3 regions of the Populibacterium corticicola genome follow, and region 2 is predicted to be linked to each of the others. Evidence: riboswitches for the same ligand, from Rfam matches in the RefSeq annotation. Region 2 holds a riboswitch; each other region holds the start of a gene.
The links. A riboswitch is a leader RNA that binds a small molecule or an ion and turns the genes downstream of it on or off. The one in region 2 is predicted to bind thiamine pyrophosphate.
Positions count from the first base shown of each region.

Region 1 (3,829 bases), on a different contig from region 2:
ATGTTGCCAAGAAGCCGCTTGAGATGGCCCGCAACTCCCTGGCAACCCTGGCACGGGGCGCGGACGGCATCATGTTCTTCCAGTGGCGGGCGGCCCGATTCGGAGCCGAGAAGTTCCACTCGGCGATGCTGCCACACGCAGGCACGGACTCCCGCATCTTCCGCGAGGTCTGCGACCTGGGTGCGCGCCTCGCTGAGCTGTCGGAGCAGGGTGTCACAGGCACGACGGTTCCCGCTGACGTGGCTATTCTCTGGGACTGGGAGTCGCTGTGGGCGCAAGGGTTGGAATGGCGGCCAAGCATCGATGCCAACGCTCGCGAAAGGATCCTTGAGTTCTACACGCAACTGTGGGAGGACAAGGTCACGATCGACTTCGCTCACCCGGAACAGGACCTGTCACGTTACAAGTTGGTGCTTGCCCCAGCCTCCTATCTGCTGACCGATGCGGCGTCGGAGAATCTGAAATCGTATGTCGCTGCAGGTGGAGTGCTTGCGGTGTCGTACTTCTCAGGCATCGTGAACGAGAACGACACTGTGCGGCATGGCGGATTGTCGGTAGCGGTGGACGAGGTACTTGGCCTGCGCATCGAGGAGTTCCTGCCGCTACGTGAGCACGAAACCGTCTCGATCTCCACGACCGGTGCGTTGGGCGAGGGCCAGTACACCGGGACCGTGTGGGCCGATGACATCGTGCTCAACGGCGCCGAACCTGTGGCGACCTACGTGGACGGACCAAAGCCTGATGGTGCCGCGATCACCCGCAACGAGTTTGGGCAGGGAAGTGCCTGGTATATCTCGTCTCGTGTGATGGGTGGGGACCTGCGTAACTTCGTTGGCGCGCTGTACGAGGACGCAGGCGTCACGGCCCGCCGCGATCTGCCCGCTGACTTCGAGGTGGTTGAGCGCGTGAGCGAGTCAGGGCAGCGCTTCACGTTCCTCATAAACCACACGGTCGAACAGGTTGACTACACGCCGCGGCGCAGTCCAAGCCTGATTGGCGACGAGTCCGCACCTTCCAGCAGCATCACCGTTCCGGCAGCTGAGGTCGTGGTCGTGCAAGAGTAGCTGGAACACAGGACTCCGAGCGCTGGTACAAGTGACGGCCTGTGGGCTTTTTCGTCGTTCTGTGGGCTTGTTGCCCACAGAACGACGAAAAAGCCCACAGACCGTCGTGTTTAAGACTTGGGTGCCGCGATGCGGCGAACAACCTTGGCGGAACTGCGCTTCGCCAGAACCTGCGTGAGCGTCGCGGCGATAGCCGACACCGCAGAGAAGGTGACGATTGAAGCGATCCGCGCATCATCGTCGTCAAGCGAATGGGAAAGGCCACCGGTGGACTTGTCCCATACCTTCTCCACGACCTTCTGTGCGATCCAGCCAGCGGCAAACGAAATGCCGATAGCCAAAATCTTCTCTGTGGTGGATTGCTTGTTGTCCATGGACACTCCCTGATAGTCGCTTACTGTGCTGTCATCAACGGTATCTGCTGGGTGTAGCTGATGCGACCTGCAACAGGCCCGAAAAGCAAATAAATACTCAGGCTCGTTAGGCGTGTGTGGTTGTCTCGAAGCGAGAGCCAACTTTGCATCCCCGAACCAGGCTTCACTAGACTGGCCCGGTACGACAGGGGAGCGCACCCGTGCGCTGAGAGTGCTTCACGCAGACCCTCGAACCTGATCCGGGTAACACCGGCGTAGGGAGTCGGGCTATCTCGCCATACGTGTACGCGTATGGAACCCCTCCTTTATATTTCGAAGCCGCCGATGCACTGCGGTTTCTCTAAGGAGGAAGAATGGCAACGCCATCATTCACCACTTTTGTGCGGACCGCCACCGCATCCGTACTCGTGCTGTCGCTGACCGCCTGCATGGCAGAACCCCAAGACGACGCTCCGGAGAACTCGCTTGTGCGCGTGGTCGTGCACGACTCGTTCCAACTGTCCGATGAACTTAAAGCGCAGTTTGAACAGCAGAGCGGTTACACGCTGGAGGTCGTCACCAATGGCGACGGCGGAGCGCTTGTTAACAAACTCGTGCTCACCAAGGACGCACCGCTGGGAGACGTCGCCTATGGCGTGGACAACACGTTCGCATCGCGTGCGCTATCCGAGGGCGTGTTCGAGGAATACGTTCCCGCCACGGAGGGTGCCCTCGGCGCTGAGTTGCGACTGTCAGGCGGCAGCGAACTCACCCCAATCGACTTCGGTGACGTGTGCCTGAACATCGACTCGGACTACTACGCAACCGTGGACCTCGCCGAACCACTCGAGCAGGACGGGTTCTTCAACCAGGCCCACGCGGGTAGCGCGGTCGTGACCAACCCGGCCACCTCGTCGCCTGGCCTGGCATTCCTGTTCGCAACCATCGCGAAGTACGGCGAGGACGGCTACCTCGACTACTGGAAACAGCTCAAGGACAACGGGCTGAAGATCGTGGACGGCTGGGAAGACGCCTACTACGTTGACTTCTCATTCTCGGGCGGCGACCGACCAGTCGTACTGTCCTACGCATCGTCGCCAGCCTTCACCGCTACCGAGGACGGCTCGCGCACAAGCACCGAGACGCTCATGAGTACCTGCTACCGCCAGGTTGAATACGCCGGTGTCCTGACCGGCGGCGCAAACCCCGAGGGAGCACAGGCGTTCATCGACTTCCTGATCAGCGACGAGTTCCAATCCACTATCGCCGAGACCATGTACATGTACCCCGTCTCCGAGACCGCCGAGATACCCGAGGAATGGGCATCCTTCGCCCCGGTACCGGACGCCCCCGCGACACTTGACCCAGCGCTGATCGACCAGAAGCGTGACGACTGGATCAAGGAGTGGAGTGCCGAGATTCTTGGCTAACTCCCTTGAGGTGGGTCCGCGTTTGCGGACCCGCCTGCACCGCTTCCTCGTGTGGGGTGGGGCCGCTGCGGTCCCGCTCCTTTTCTTGGCGTTCTTCTTTGCGTGGCCGGTCGTCGCGCTGGTGGGGCGCGGGTTCTTCGAGGACGGAACGCTCGATCTGTCGGGCTTCTTCGAGGTGTTGTCGAGGCCGCGCACCTGGCGCCTGGTTGGAATCACTCTGGGGCAGGGCATTGCCGGTACGGTGGTTTCCCTGCTGCTTGGGATCCCGGGAGCCTATGTGCTCTACCGCTGCTCGTTCCCAGGGCGCACGCTTGCCCGTGGATTCGTGACCATGCCGTTCGTGCTGCCCACCGTGGTGGTGGGTGTCGCCTTCCGAGCGCTGTTCGCCACATCAGGTCCGCTTGGCGGGCTTGGACTCGACGGTACCTTCTGGGCTGTCCTCGCTGCTCTCGTGTTCTTCAACTACTCTGTGGTCGTGCGTACCGTTGGCGGTCTATGGGAAAAGATCGATCCTCGCGCAGCGCAGGCGGCCCGGACCCTTGGTGCGTCGCGGACGCGTGCCTTTCTGACGGTCACGCTCCCGCAACTCGCTCCGGCCATCACCTCGGCCGCTGCCATCGTGTTCCTGTTCTGCGCCACAGCATTTGGAACCGTCATGGTCCTGGGTGGACAGGGATACGGCACGATCGAAACCGAGATCTGGATGCAGACGGTCCAGTTTCTCGACCTCCGCGCCGCAGCGGTGCTGTCAATTCTGCAACTCGCAGTCATCGCGGTGTCGCTGTGGATGACCTCGCGAGCCCGTGCAGGACGAGAACAGGCGCTTGACCTCGCCCCGGCGCAGGCCCGTACGGAGCGGTTGAACCTGAGTAGTCTCCGACGAGACTGGCTCGCCGTACTCGTCACCCTCCTAGTGGGGGCGGGGCTCATCGCCTGGCCGCTCGTGAACTTGATGATGTCCGCGTTCCGCAGGGGGGATACC
Region 1 is NZ_JBHUOP010000002.1:467,374-471,202, reverse strand. Features, by position in the region: gene ACFSYH_RS05790 (beta-galactosidase) at 1-1,064, shown strand, start outside; gene ACFSYH_RS05785 (DUF4235 domain-containing protein) at 1,175-1,438, opposite strand; TPP riboswitch at 1,615-1,716, shown strand; gene ACFSYH_RS05780 (thiamine ABC transporter substrate-binding protein) at 1,792-2,847, shown strand; gene ACFSYH_RS05775 (ABC transporter permease) at 2,828-3,829, shown strand, end outside.
Region 1: it holds a riboswitch for thiamine pyrophosphate, as region 2 does, so the genes downstream of both, ACFSYH_RS05780 (thiamine ABC transporter substrate-binding protein) here and thiM (hydroxyethylthiazole kinase) in region 2, are expected to answer to the same signal.

Region 2 (3,829 bases):
GGTGTTGGCTTCCGGCTGCGCTGTGAGTGTGGCAAGCTCACTCGTGTTGGGGGTGACCACTGTGGCGAGTTTGATGAGGTTTTTAAGCGCATCTAGAGCACGTGGGTCAAAGAGTGAATCGCCGCTCGTAGCAACCATGACTGGGTCGATCACGATAGGCGGTTGGCAGGAAGGATCAAATTCTTCGATCCAGGAGTGAACGGTTTCGATAGCCGTGGTGGAACCAAGCATGCCGATTTTGATCGCGTTGATATGCGTGTCGTTGCGAACGGAATCTAGTTGAGCGCACAGAAGTTGGGCGTCCACCTGCTCGAAGGTACTGACGCCCTGGGTGTTTTGTGCGACCACGGCGGTGATTGCTGAGACGGCATAGCCGCCGAGTGTCGTGATGGTTTTGCAGTCGGCTTGCAGTCCAGCGCCCGAGGTTGGGTCGGTTCCTGCAATGGTGAGAACTACTGGAAATGTCATGGGGTACTCCATGCGGTCTGAAGTTCACGGGCGGCTAGGAATGGGTTGGATGCGGCGCAAATTGCTGAGACAATCGCCATTCCTGCGGCTCCGGCGCGTTTGATGGGTGAGGTGTCGCCAGCAGCGAGTCCACCAATCGCGACAACGGGTATGCGGCTGTGCGCGGTGAGTTCGGCTAGGCGGTCAAAACCGATTCCGGGTGGCGCATCATGCTTGGTTGAGGTGTCGTGGACGGGGCCAATGCCAAAGTAGTCAGCGGCGTGTTGCAGACGCTCGATGGTCTGTTTCTCCCTGGCTGAAACACCGATGATCGCTGTGGGGCCAAGCCTGTCCCTCAGCTCGATGGGGTCTGCGTCATGCAGGCCGACGTGTACTCCGGCAACGTGCAAGCCTGTCGCCAGCGCCTGTTCAAACACATCGACCCGGTCATTGATGATGAGGGGAACTCTGCGACCAATCGCCATATACACGGATTCGATCTCACGCAGGAACTCAGAATCGGTTGCATCCTTCATACGCAGTTGAACGCACGTAGCTCCGCCGCACACTGCATCCGATACCGTCTGGGCAACCGACCGTCCCGCTCGTTGGCACTGCTCACGATCGGTCACCAAATACGTTGCCAACTGTCGGGCGTCGATCCGCGGAGTGAGGGTCGCTGTCATGAGTTCTCTGGGTTTTTGGCTGCCATATCATCTGCGACGGTCACCCGTCCGTGCGCGGCGAAGGCCCCTCCATCGGCTGCAGCAAGCGCATCAACAAAGTGCACCGCGAAAGTCCCTGGCCCTGATGCCTGACGTTCGGCGTATTCGGCAGCCACTCCATACACACTGTGGGCAAGCACGGCGGCAAGGAACGGGTCTGTTCGAAGAATGCCAAGGTATGCGGCCACGACAGCTCCGAGGGCGCAACCTCCTCCCGTCACCTTCGTCAGCAGTTCGGAGCCGTTGTCCACGCATACGACCCGGTCAGTCCTCGGAGTCCCCACCTGTGCGATGCTCTCAGAATGCCCAGCCTGAACAATCAAGTCCCGTTCCCCCGACACGCACACAACTGCACCAGTATGTCGGCTCAACGAGAGGGCAGCATCAAAGGCCTCCTCGATATGCGCGGTTGAATCAGTTCCACGTCCGCCAACGCCTTGACCAGCCAGCGCCACGATTTCGGAGGCGTTGCCTCGGATTGCAGTTGGCCGGAACTCAAGCAGGTCACTGGCAAGAGCTGTACGAACCGGAAGGGCACCAACCGCTACCGGGTCGAGCACCCACGGTGTTCCACCCTGTTGAGCAGAGTGCGCAGCCTCAACCATCGCTTCGCGTCGGTTAGCGTACGGCGTCCCCACATTAATCAACACGCCGCTGGCGATCCGGGCGAACGGTCCCGCCTCGTCGGCAATGTCAACCATTGCCGGGGAACCGCCCGCAGCCAGGACAACGTTTGCGGTGAACTGCATGACCACGGCGTTGGTCAAGCATTGGACCAGCGGTGTTTTTGCGCGGACGGTATCAACCATGCCGCTCAGGGTGCTGATTTCGGGTAGGACAAAGTCAGGTAAAAGTATGCGCGGCATCTTCGCGACATCCCTTCGCTAGTACTAACTAGAGCAGGTTCAACGGGTGTGATCTCAGCCCAGTGCGGGCACCCCGTGTCAACGCCTCCACCCTAACGCTGCCCGCTCCCCAAAAGCGAGCGTCGTTTTGAACTGCGAGACTCATGGGGACATCTGCCTCACCTGATCCATGCCGCGCGCTTCTCTCCTCCTCCCCCCCCCGAGCACACCTACTCTGATCGGATGTTGCGCCGAACTCAGCCTTTTACCCACGAACTCAGCTCGGAGCGGGCTGAGTTCGTGGGTAAAAGGCTGAGTTCGATCCCGATGTGGATCAGGAAACTTTCTGCGACTCGTACCCATCGCGGCGTCGCCGGAACTCGCGTTCCTGCAGATTCGCGCCACCCGAACAAAAAAGGGACCGAACACCATTGGTGTTCGGTCCCTTGGAGCTAGAGACTAGCTAAACGTCACTGCTGCGTTGGCGGCAGATCTGCTGGTGGTTCCTGATAGACAGGTGGGTGCGGAGGCAGTGGAGCCTGCCCGGCAACAGCACCTGGATCTGCTGGAACGCCGGAACGAGTACCCGCGGAACTGGCGTCTGCGGATGCAGCCTCAGCCTGACGACGAGCCTCGGCAAGAGCCTCAGTCGGGTCAGTCAAACCTGCGGAACGCTCCATGCGCTCACGACGCTCACGACGGCTTTCTGCTGCCTCCTTGCTTGCGGCAAGAGCATCGAGGTCAACGCTCGGTGGCTGAACACCGGTGAAACCGCTGGCAATACCGCTGAGTGCAGCGGTGAATTCCGCTGGAACAACCCACATCTTCGACGACGATCCGTTTGCGATCTCTGGAAGCATCTGTAGGTACTGGTATGCGAGGAGCTTCGGGTCAGCGTCACCCTCGTGGATTGCGTCGAAGACCTGGAGGATAGCGCGTGCTTCACCTTCAGCCTTGAGGATCGCGGACTGTGCCTCACCTTCAGCGCGAAGGATCTGTGCCTGCTTCTCACCTTCAGCGGTAAGAATCTGGGACTGCTTGACACCCTCAGCGGTCAGGATAGCCGCACGACGGTCACGCTCTGCACGCATCTGCTGTTCCATCGAACCCTGAACCGATGCCGGTGGGTCAATCGCCTTGAGTTCGACACGGTTGACGCGGATACCCCAACGACCGGTGGCCTCATCGAGAACACCACGAAGCTGACCGTTGATCTGGTCACGCGAGGTCAGAGTCTGCTCAAGGTCCATCGAACCGATGACGTTACGCAGGGTGGTAACGGTCAACTGCTCGATAGCGGTGATGTAGTTCGCGATCTCGTAGACTGCGGACTTCGGGTCGGTGACCTGGAAGTAGATAACCGAGTCGATCGACACCACGAGGTTGTCGGAGGTGATCACCGGTTGTGGCGGGAAGGAGACGACCTGCTCACGAAGGTCCACTCCAGCGCGTACACGGTCCACGAATGGAACGAGGAAGTGCATACCTGCGTCCATGGTGCGCGAGTAGCGACCCAGACGCTCAACGATGAGTGCAACCGTTTGAGGAACAATACGAACGGACTTGAACAGCAACGTGATCACGAAGATCGCCAGGACGGCAATCACGATCACGATCAGGATGGTTCCACCATCCACAGTTGTTTCATTAGGCACTATAAGCCTCTCTTTCTCTTGGTTGCGAGATCCCGCGCCTTGCCGGCACGAGTGTTAAGCAATTAGACGCCGGGGGCCGGATCAACGACCGCAGTCGCGCCGTCAATCTGGACGACAACTACGTTCGCGCCTTCCACGATAGGCGCGCCGGACAGGG
Region 2 is NZ_JBHUOP010000001.1:553,999-557,827, reverse strand. Features, by position in the region: gene ACFSYH_RS02615 (bifunctional hydroxymethylpyrimidine kinase/phosphomethylpyrimidine kinase) at 1-468, opposite strand, end outside; gene thiE (thiamine phosphate synthase) at 465-1,133, opposite strand; gene thiM (hydroxyethylthiazole kinase) at 1,130-2,038, opposite strand; TPP riboswitch at 2,032-2,124, opposite strand; gene ACFSYH_RS02600 (SPFH domain-containing protein) at 2,488-3,639, opposite strand; gene ACFSYH_RS02595 (NfeD family protein) at 3,735-3,829, opposite strand, start outside.

Region 3 (3,829 bases), on a different contig from region 2:
GATGAGGTGGGCTTCACGGATGATTGCAAAGTTGTTCAGTACCCCGGTGCGGCGTAGCGCGTTGATGATGACGAGCGCGAGTAGCCCGCCGAGCAGGATCCCAGAGACGCACTGGATACCGAATCGCAGCCAGAAAATGTCTTGGCCGTACCAGCCGGAGCGGGCCGCTGAGAAGAAGAACACCAGTCCGGCCCCGAACAGACCTGACAGTGCGTAGACGGGCCACGTGAACTTCCGGTAGCGGGTGAGCGCGAAGGGTAGCTCCGAACCGAACCCCTGGATGGCAGCCGCAATGAACAGCATCGGGCCAACAGGGGAACCAAGGAATACAACCTCCACAACGGAAGCGACCACCTCAGCGATGATGCCGACACCGGGACGCCGGATGATTGCTATCGCGAGTGGTGCCACCAGCAGCCAGCCACCAAAGAGGAAGTGCTGAGACAGGTCTCCGGCGGGTCCGAGAACAACCTGCAGGGTGAACCAGGCTTGGACGAGCACCCAGTACAGGAACCCAAACGTTACAGAGAGCGTGACAATCAAAACGATGTCGCGCACAGTGAGCAGCGGCTGCTTAGGTTCCGGGGAAATGCCTTGGGAATCTTGAGTCTTGATGGGAGCGCTCACCGTCCGGCCTCCCTACCCGAGTGGCTTGGGCTGTTGATCGAGAGCGTTACATGGCTTGTCACGTGCTGCACTACCTGCCCAGTGAGCACCCAACCTGCCACAACATCCTCCAGGATCTGACCAGCATCACCCTCAAGCCGGGTCACAAAGTGCTGTGATGTCCGGAACGTGCCATGCGTTTTGGTCCGTTCGATGGCCTCGTAAATCTTGGCCATGTGCTGCGAGGCATTGGCGTCCCCATCACCCATAGGGGTGCCCAGCGGATACAACGCCCATTCGGCGGCAACCCAATCGCCTGTGCGTGCACCCTTTGGCACCTCAACCGAGCGAGGACCTGCACCGCCCGGCAGCGAGCAGGACGCCTCTCCAGGGCAGCCTCGCGATAGGTGAATCGATAGCGACGCGTGCTCGCCGCTCTGAGCAATGGCGTGTGTTAACGCCGTGAGATACGCGAGCAGATCACGCTCGTGTCCGCCGATCCACGTCGAAACATCTCCGGTCTCAATCTCAAGATCCTTAGGCGAAACCTCGGCGAGTGCCCCAAGGATGCGCTGGACGTAGTTGTCGCTCATGACCGAGAGCGTGAAACGAGCACCCACCCCAAAGCGAAGCGGACTCGACACGATCTCACGCGCCGATGCCGGACCTGCTGCCGACTTGTCGGAAATCTGTGTGGACTGCGGCGGAGCAGAACTGCCAGCCGCTAAAAACGTAGGTGTGGACATTGGTTTCCTTTCCTCAGTGCACGGAAAGGTAGACCCGTTGGCGCGTAGCGGCGCTTGTGTAAGACTTCCGCGCGTGGAGCGCGAAAGCGCTCAACACAACGCGAGTGTGAGACGCTCCCTTCGCTGGAATGACCCAGATCAGGTTCAACGGTCGAAGTTGGATTACTTCCTCTCAGTCCAGCTCACTGGACTCCCGTGCTGTAAGCGAGAGTAGCAGAAAAACCAGTGTGCAGCGATGGGGTGGGCTGCAGGCCACGGACTGCCACCCACCCAAAAACCGAGGTAGTCACCCAAAAATAATGGGCGATTACGTCGGTTTTTGACTCGGTAGTGTGTCCGGGTGCGCTGTGGGTCGGACGCACGAACGCTCATTGGTTACGAACTACATTCGTTACCGTTCCGATAGGGGTCTGCTCCGCGAAACCCCTACACTCCACGTCACTACTTTGTCCGTAACGAGCACCTTGTGGAACCAGGTCGTTGCGCCTAGGCTGAGCAGGGATAACTTGCGTGAAAGGCGGACCAACAGTGAAAACTGGACGTGACCTTGTCGGTGAGACCGGGCGGCTCGGACTGGGCGTTATTGACGGCGCCGCTCAACTGTTCCATGGTGCGCGATGGCTGATGAAACGGCCCAAGCTGCTGTTACTCGGTGCCCTTCCTGCTGCCCTCGTTTCTGCCGTCATGACTGTGCTCGTGGTTGTTTTGCTCATCAACATTGTGGATATCACCCAGTGGGCAACACCCTTCGCCGAAAACTGGGGTGAGCAGATCCGCTGGATTGCGCGATTCATCGTTGGTCTAGCCGTGCTCACCGGCTCCGTTGCGCTACTGGTGGCGGTCTTCGCCGCGACAACCCTAGCGGTAGGAGACCCCATCTACGCCAAAATCTGGCGTGAAGTCGAACGCGACCAATTCGGCCACGTCCCCGCCGAAGAACTACGCGACCCAGACTCCGCGCACACTCGGTGGGGCCTGATGCTGCGCTCGCTGCTCGGTTCGATCACTCTGTTTGCGGTCGGGCTCATCCCCGTTGTTGGCGGAACCACCGCGGCAGTGCTCAACCCCATGTACTCGGGTTGGCTGCTGGCCGGAGAACTCACCGAACGTGCCTGCTCAGCCCGCGGAATGTCCGACTCGCGGCGCAAAGAACTGTTGAAACTCAACCGCCCCGCAACTCTGGGATTCGGCCTTGCCGTGCACTTTAGTTTTGTCATCCCGCTCGGCGCGATCATCTTCATGCCGTCTGCGGTTGTTGGTGCGAGTCTCTACGCACACAAACTCATCGCCGTTGATATGCACCGTGCCAGAGAACAAGAAACTAGACGATAAGGTAGCGATTACTCAGAGCGTAACGGCGATCCCGCAACCATGAAGTCGTATCCGCCAAAATCTCCGGTCAACAGCGGCATGGCCTCGGCAATCGTCTCTTTCACGGAATCAAGTTCGAGGGACTGGGCGTGTGCTTCTTCTGATTCCCATACCTCGCACACGTACACGGTGTTGGGATCGTCATCGCGTCCGCCAACCTCGTAGACCAGACAGCCGATATCGGCAAGTGCCGGGTTTGAACGGGTCAGAATACTGATGACGGCATCACGTTGGCCGGACTTGACGCCCATCGTGCCGATTGAGGAAAAGTACATGTGTTCACGGTAGCAAAACCCTGTCAGTGGGGCATGGCCGGTGCGCCGCTGGGGTCTGTGGAACAGCGAGACCTGTGTTGATGAGATCAGACTGCGTGGATGTGTCGAGCAACGGTGGTCTTCTTTACCGTCTTCTTCTGGACGGAGACAGACTTTTTCTTCGATGAAGTGGTCTTCTTCGACGAGGACTTCTTCTTTGCTGTGCTCTTCTTGGCCTTCGACTTCTTTGGGGTGTCAAGGCGTTTGAGGGGAGCGTTCGGGGATTCGTAAACGGTAGCTGGACCGAGTACAACGACTGAGGTTGAAGAGTCGTTGGTGTCGGGATGCGCGATAGCGGCTGGTGCGAATGCGGCGGAGCCGGCGACGAGTGCCGAGCTAACCAGTGCGGCCGAAAATGTCCGCTTAAATTTCGCCATTTTTCTTTCCAGGTTCCTTTAAGTTGTGACTGTGTCTGGTGGGGGATCAGACGTTGTTCGCCTCACATGACGTTACGGGCGATATAGGCCGAGTAACACCTTTTTCTCAGGTGAAGTTGAACAACGAATGGTGGGCCTTTCCACGTGGATGGAGTTCGGCGCGCTTATGGACACCGCTAATCGTGCGATGCGCGTGAACACGTCAACTTTCCGACTGGAAACAAAATCGCAGATCAACGCCTCCGCGGCTGTGACCTTGAGACACGTTGAATTCTTTCCATCGGGAAAGTTCACGTTAAGCGCTTAAAGCCTTTTTGATAACTCCCTCACACCTGAAAAGCAGTTAGTCTGCCACGATTTTCACCCGCTCTAAAATCTCAAAGTGTGAGAATTCTTGGTATACCCGTTGCTGTGT
Region 3 is NZ_JBHUOP010000002.1:691,072-694,900, reverse strand. Features, by position in the region: gene ACFSYH_RS06735 (ECF transporter S component) at 1-627, opposite strand, end outside; gene ACFSYH_RS06730 (YkoF family thiamine/hydroxymethylpyrimidine-binding protein) at 624-1,352, opposite strand; TPP riboswitch at 1,451-1,559, opposite strand; gene ACFSYH_RS06725 (EI24 domain-containing protein) at 1,881-2,684, shown strand; gene ACFSYH_RS06720 (putative quinol monooxygenase) at 2,693-2,998, opposite strand; gene ACFSYH_RS06715 (hypothetical protein) at 3,085-3,414, opposite strand.
Region 3: it holds a riboswitch for thiamine pyrophosphate, as region 2 does, so the genes downstream of both, ACFSYH_RS06730 (YkoF family thiamine/hydroxymethylpyrimidine-binding protein) here and thiM (hydroxyethylthiazole kinase) in region 2, are expected to answer to the same signal.